Regions from separate parts of the Pantoea sp. S-LA4 genome, predicted to be linked through region 1. Evidence: predicted binding sites of a transcription regulator. Region 1 holds the regulator's gene; each other region holds the start of a gene.

Region 1 (2,269 bases):
CACCACAAAGCGGTTGAACATTTCGCGCGCGTAGCTGGGCGGGGTGCCGGTATCGAACAGATCGCCGGCGACGATTAACGCATCCACCTGATGCTGTTCAATCTGGATCAACAGCCAGTCGAGAAACGCCTGATGTTCCGCCGCCCGACTTTTGTTGTAAAAGAACTGCCCCAGATGCCAGTCCGCAGTATGAATGATGCGCATAAGAGTCCCTGCCGTTGTGATTCGCCCGGCGATTATACTGGCTCTGCGGCCAAAGCAAAAAATTGTCGCTGCGCTGTCATAAATGATTACCAACGGGGTTACAGGCGGGTTATGTTTTTCATAAAAGTGTCACAAATCTGACGCATAATGGCGCCGCGAATCTCAGTGACAGCCGTCATATCAGCAGGAGTAATAATGGCTAAGCGCATTTTGGTTGTGGAAGATGAAGCCCCAATCCGTGAAATGTTGTGTTTTGTTCTGGAGCAGAACGACTATCAGCCAATCGAGGCGGAAGATTATGACAGCGCAGTGGGTAAGCTGATTGAACCCTGGCCCGATCTGATCCTGCTGGACTGGATGTTACCTGGCGGCAGCGGCATTCAGTTTATCAAACACCTGAAACGCGAAGCGATGACCCGTGATATCCCGGTGATGATGCTGACCGCCCGCGGTGAAGAGGAAGACCGGGTGCGCGGGCTGGAAGTCGGTGCTGACGATTACATCACCAAGCCTTTTTCGCCGAAAGAGCTGATGGCGCGCATCAAAGCGGTCATGCGCCGTATCTCTCCGATGGCGGTGGAAGAGGTGATTGAGATGCAGGGGCTGAGTCTGGATCCTTCATCGCATCGGGTGATGTCGGAAACCACGCCGCTGGAAATGGGACCGACCGAATACAAACTGCTGCACTTCTTTATGACGCACCCGGAGCGGGTCTACAGCCGCGAACAGTTGCTGAACCACGTCTGGGGCACCAATGTGTATGTTGAAGATCGTACCGTCGATGTTCACATTCGCCGTTTACGTAAAGCGCTGGAAGTCTCCGGCCACGATCGCATGGTACAAACCGTCCGTGGAACAGGGTATCGTTTCTCTGCCCGCTACTAAACGGAGTTTTCACCGTGCTGGAACGCCTCTCCTGGAAGAGATTACTGTCAGAACTGCTGCTGGCCTGTTTGCCTGCGTTGCTGCTCGGTCTGCTGTTCGGCTATCTGCCGTGGTGGCTGCTGCTGAGCGTGCTGGCGGTGCTGCTGTGGCATTTTCACAACCTGATGCGGCTGTCGCACTGGTTGTGGCTCGATCGTACCATGACGCCGCCTGCCGGACGCGCCAGCTGGGAACCGCTGTTTTACGGGCTTTATCAGATGCAGTTACGCAACCGGCGGCGGCGGCGTGAGCTCGGCAACCTGATTAAACGCTTTCGCAGCGGCGCCGAGTCGCTGCCGGATGCGGTGATCCTCACCACCGAAGAGGGCACCATCTTCTGGTGCAACGGGCTGGCGCAACAGCATCTCGGGCTACGCTGGCCGGAAGATAATGGCCAGAACATCCTTAACCTGCTGCGTTACCCGGAGTTCTCGCGCTATATCCGCCAGCGTGATTTCGATAAGCCGTTAACGCTGGTGCTGAATAACCAGTATCACATGGAGTTTCGCGTCATGCCCTACAGCGAAGGGCAGTGGCTGCTGGTGGCGCGCGACGTGACGCAGATGCATCAGCTGGAAGGCGCGCGGCGTAATTTCTTTGCCAACGTCAGCCATGAGCTGCGGACTCCGCTGACGGTGCTGCAGGGCTATCTGGAGATGATGAACGACTCGGTGATGAACGAGCGTTCGCGCGGCAAAGCGCTGCACACCATGTCGGAGCAGACGCGCCGCATGGACAGCCTGGTCAAACAGCTGCTGACGCTGTCGCGAATTGAAGCCGCACCGGCGATCGACCTGAAAGAGAAGGTTGACGTGCCGGTGATGCTGAAGCTGCTGCAGCATGAGGCCGCGACCCTGAGCAACGGGCGGCACGACCTCCATTTCCATACCGACCCGCATCTGAAAGTGTTCGGCAACGATGAGCAGCTGCGCAGTGCTATCTCCAATCTGGTCTACAACGCGGTGAACCACACGCCAGACGGTACCCGCATCGATATCAGCTGGCTGCGCAGCAAGCAGGGCGCCACCTTCCGGGTCTGCGACAATGGACCGGGCATCGCCGCGGAACATATTCCCCGTCTCACCGAGCGCTTCTACCGGGTCGATAAAGCGCGATCGCGCGCCACCGGCGGCAGCGGGCT
Region 2 (2,269 bases), 1.3 Mb from region 1:
CGCAGCAGATCCACCGGCAGCAGCGGGACCGCCATGTTCAGCTGACGTCGAATAAAGAACAGCCCCACCAGCAGCAACGCCACCAATTCCGCCAGCACCAGCCAGCCATTCTGACCCTGAGCAAAGCCGCTTAAAGCGGATATCAGCAGGCCGAAAAACAGCGCATTCATAATCGCGCTGGGAATATCAAACTTCTGCGAGGTCGCTTTCTGCGGGTTATCCGGCAAGGTACGCAGCGCCAGCCATAGCGCAATTATGCCCAGCGGCACGTTAATCAGAAACAGCCATTTCCAGCTGGCAACGGAGAGAATCGCCGCGGCCACCGTCGGGCCGGCTGCGGTCGATACCGCCACAATCAGCGAGTTGATTGCCATTCCGCGGCCAAGGTAGCGCTGCGGATAAATAATGCGGATCAGCGCAGTATTCACGCTCATCAGGGCCGCGCCGCCAAAGCCCTGCAGCACACGGGCAAAGGTCAGCATATTCAGCGAGGTAGAGAGGGCGCAGAACAGCGAGGTTGCAATAAACAGCGCCAGCCCGGCCTGATAAACACGGCGATAGCCCAGCATATCGCCCAGAAACGACAGCGACAGCAGCGAAACGATAATCGCAATCTGGTAGGCATTGACGATCCATACCGATTCCGCCGGACTGGCATTCAGTTCACGGGAAATGGTCGGTAACGCCACGTTGGCAATCGCACCATCCAGCACGGCCATGGTGATGCCCAGCGCGATGGTCAGAATCGCCCAGTAGCGCTGGGCAACAGGGAGTCCGTCTTGCGGAGTAGAGGTCGGCATAAAGTAGTTACTAAAGAGGGTGAATATCACCATGCTAATGAAATTGCCATGAAAAAGCAGCGCGCAACGTGACAAAAAGTTGTCTTAAAATATGTCTTAGCGCCGGCATCGGCCTCTGCGGCGCTCATGCTTCATCCGCCGATCCCGGCTGCCACTCACCCAGACCGGCGGAATGCCTGGTTTTCCGCGGCTGGGCCAGTGCCGGAAACGCACCGCACGACGCGGTGTTGCTGGCGTCTTACCGGTCACGATTCTGATGGATAAAGGCGGCCTGAGGCGCGAAATCATTTCCGCCGTCGCCAGCCTCGCTCTATACTGACAGTCCGTTCCATTTTTTTTGAAACAGGTTTAACAAGGTGCGCGATGTCCTCTGCTGAAAATGACAAACAGCCCGATTCAGTCTCCTCGGTACTTAAAGTGTTCGGTATTTTGCAGGCACTGGGTGAAGAGCGCGATCACGGTATTACGGAACTCGCGCAGCGCGTGATGATGTCGAAAAGTACCGTTTACCGTTTTCTGCAAACCATGAAGTCGCTGGGTTACGTTACTCAGGAAGGGGAGAGTGAAAAATATTCGCTGACCCTGAAGCTGTTTGAGCTGGGCGCAAAAGCGTTGCAGAACGTCGATCTGATCCGCAGCGCCGACGTGCAGATGCGGGAGCTGTCGCGCCTGACCAAAGAGACGATTCACCTCGGGGCGCTGGAAGAGGACAGCATTGTCTACATCCACAAAATTGATTCACTCTACAACCTGCGCATGTATTCACGCATCGGCCGACGTAATCCGCTGCATACCACCGCCATTGGTAAAGTGCTGCTCGCCTGGCGCGATCGTCAGGAAGTGAGAGAGATCCTGCGCGACGTTGAGTTCAAACGCAGCACCGCCAATACGCTGTTAAGCGCAGAGGCGCTGCTTGAGACGCTGGATCAGGTTAAAATCCAGGGTTACGGCGAAGATAATGAAGAGCAGGAAGAGGGATTACGCTGCATCGCGGTACCGGTGTTTGATCGCTTTGGCGTGGTGATCGCCGGACTGAGTATTTCCTTCCCGACCATCCGTTTTTCAGAAGACGCCAGACAGGACTATGTGGCCATGCTGCACCGCGCAGCACGCACCCTGTCAGCAGAAATGGGGTTTCATCACTACGACTTCTGACAACAGCGGGCCACTGCGCCCGCCGTTTCAAAAATCAGTTATCAATCACTTCTCCGCTCTTCTTCAGTAACGGACAATCGGTAACGCCGATTACGCCACTGTCAGTGTGCAGATATTGCGCGCTGATAAGGCCACGAGCGGTAAGATAACTGCACTGCAATCCCAGACCCGCTGCGTTTTTGGTGCTGCCGGTCAATACGCCGTAACCGGTAAAAAGCATCGCCAGCCAGATGACCGCCAGTAAACCTATTGTCCGAATCAACAGTTTCATTTTGTCTCCTTGTGACAGATAACGCAGCGATCCACATATTGCT
Region 3 (2,269 bases), 2.8 Mb from region 1:
GATGCCATTCCGCAGCGATTTCTGGCTGGGCGAGGAACTGCATAAACTCAGCGACGCCTTTATAGGTGGCTGCATCTTTGCCCTTCATCACCCACAGGCTGGCCCCGCCGATGATGGCGTTTTGTGGTGCTTCAGGAACGGTGTCGTCATACGGCATCATGCCCACGCCGAAGTTAAATTTGGCGTAATGACGGATATCCGCCAGCGAACCGGATGAGGCGGTGGTGATACCGCAATCGCCGTTGTAGAACTTGGCGGTGGACTCATCTTTACGACCAAAGTAGGTGAAGTCGCCCTTTTTATTCATCTCTTCCAGCATCTGGATGTGACGAACCTGCACCGGCTTATTGAACTCCAGCACCGCATCGCGACCATCAAATCCGTTGTTTTTGGTCGCCACCGGCAGCGCATGCCAGGCGCTGAAGTTTTCGATCTGAATCCAGCCCTGCCAGCCGCTGGCGTAACCACAGCTCATGCCCGCTTTACGCAGCGCCGCGGCATCTTTTGCCAGCTCCTGCCAGGTTTTCGGTGGCTGATCCGGGTTAAGTCCTGCTTTTTTGAAGGCGTCTTTGTTGTAGTAAAGCACCGGGGTCGAGCTGTTAAACGGTTGAGAGATCAGCTGACCTTTGCTGTCGCTGTAGTAGCCCGCCACCGTCGGTACAAACTGCTTTTCATCAAACGGAATACCGGCATCTTTAAACACCTGATGCACCGGCACAATCGCCTGTGAGGCCATCATGGTAGCGGTGCCGACTTCATACACCTGCAACACCGCGGGCGCTTTACCAGTGCGCACTGCCGCGATACCTGCCGCCAGGCTCTGCTCGTAGTTACCTTTGTAGGTCGGAACAATTTTGTAATCGGGATGGGCCTGGTTAAACCGTTGCGCCAGCGAATCCACTTCTTTGCCTAACTCGCCTTCCATAGAGTGCCAGAACGGGATCTCAGTGGCGGCCAGCGCCTGGCCACTGAGCGTCAGGCCAAGCAGCGCGCTGATCAGGCTACGACGATAGGTAACGACGGACATAGAATTTTCCTGTGCAGGTAAATACGCGTGAAATCACGGATTTCTGTTTCGCGAAGTAACATGACACGGGGAAATGAAGGATTAATAACAGAAAGATGACAGCCGGGTGACAGACTGAATAGCGGAAAAGGCAGAGCGACTAACTGCAGCTGAGCTTGTTGACAAAGTCTGGCCTGGTCGCTGTAAGACTGAGCCCTGCACAGAGAACACGGTCAGATCGGAAAGACGCAAAATCCGTCATCCATGACATGCTCGGCCCGCGCCGTCCATGGCGCGGGACGCTTTCCTCCTCTGCCCGTGTTCCCTGTGCGTTGAGTTTGTTCGTTGCAGCCAAATTCACCCTGATTTGGGTTTTCAGCAATCTGAGCGGCTATACACCATTACAAAGTCGCGTTTGTTTACATAAATTGTAACGGATACTGGCAATGACAGCACTTGTCCGTGCTTTTTAAGGGCAAACTCAAAGGCCGTCAGTGGCACCACCCACACCCATGCTCAAGGCCGTCGGCGGCGCAGGCAGGTTGCGGGCGGACAGCGCGCAGCCACCGGAGCGTACACGTAGTACGTGAGGATGGCGAGCACTGCCCAACCACAACCTGACCAGTAAGCCAGGCCGTGCCCCATCAGGCACCCAAATACGCGCTGCGGACGGCTTCGTTGGAAAGAAGTGCTGCGCCTGTGTCTTCCAGCACGACATGGCCGTTCTCCAGCACGTAACCCCGATCCGCCAGCTTCAGCGCCTGATTCGCGTTCTGCTCCACCAGGAAGATGGTCATCCCTTCGCTGCGTAACTGTTCGATGGTGTCGAAAATCTGCTGAATGATTATCGGTGCCAGACCCAGCGACGGCTCATCCAGCAGCAGCAGGCGCGGCTGGCTCATCAGCGCCCGACCAATCGCCAGCATCTGCTGCTCACCGCCGGACATGGTGCCGGCCCGCTGGATTTTGCGCTCCTCCAGCCGCGGGAATAGCTGATAAACGCGCTTGATCCGTTCCAGATATTGCGGGCGGCTGGCAAAAAAGCCGCCCATCGCCAGATTCTCTTCCACCGTCATGCGCGCAAACACCCGACGACCTTCCGGTACGATGGCGATCGCTTCACGCATGATGCGCGCCGTCTGCCAGTCGGTAATGGTTTTCCCGTCAAAGGTGATGTTGCCGTGGGTAGCTCGCGGTTCGCCACACAGCGTGCCGAGCAGCGTGGTTTTCCCGGCGCCGTTGGCCCCAATCAGCGTGACGATT

What was found. Region 1 encodes PhoB, which activates phosphate uptake and scavenging genes when phosphate is short. Its sites were predicted from a motif close to CTGTCATAAAACTGNCNNAT; they were not measured.
Region 2: the regulator PhoB is predicted to act here: its motif matches at 1,043-1,062, upstream of kdgR (DNA-binding transcriptional regulator KdgR).
Region 3: the regulator PhoB is predicted to act here: its motif matches at 1,121-1,140, upstream of ugpB (sn-glycerol-3-phosphate ABC transporter substrate-binding protein UgpB).

Annotation. Positions count from the first base shown of each region.
Region 1 covers NZ_JBTLRC010000002.1:674,062-676,330, forward strand. The annotation lists gene sbcD (exonuclease subunit SbcD) at 1-204, opposite strand, end outside; gene phoB (phosphate response regulator transcription factor PhoB) at 400-1,089, shown strand; gene phoR (phosphate regulon sensor histidine kinase PhoR) at 1,104-2,269, shown strand, end outside.
Region 2 covers NZ_JBTLRC010000002.1:1,964,369-1,966,637, reverse strand. The annotation lists gene ACX3P5_RS10090 (MFS transporter) at 1-800, opposite strand, end outside; gene kdgR (DNA-binding transcriptional regulator KdgR) at 1,164-1,955, shown strand; gene ACX3P5_RS10080 (YobH family protein) at 1,990-2,226, opposite strand.
Region 3 covers NZ_JBTLRC010000002.1:3,505,259-3,507,527, forward strand. The annotation lists gene ugpB (sn-glycerol-3-phosphate ABC transporter substrate-binding protein UgpB) at 1-1,027, opposite strand, end outside; gene livF (high-affinity branched-chain amino acid ABC transporter ATP-binding protein LivF) at 1,651-2,269, opposite strand, start outside.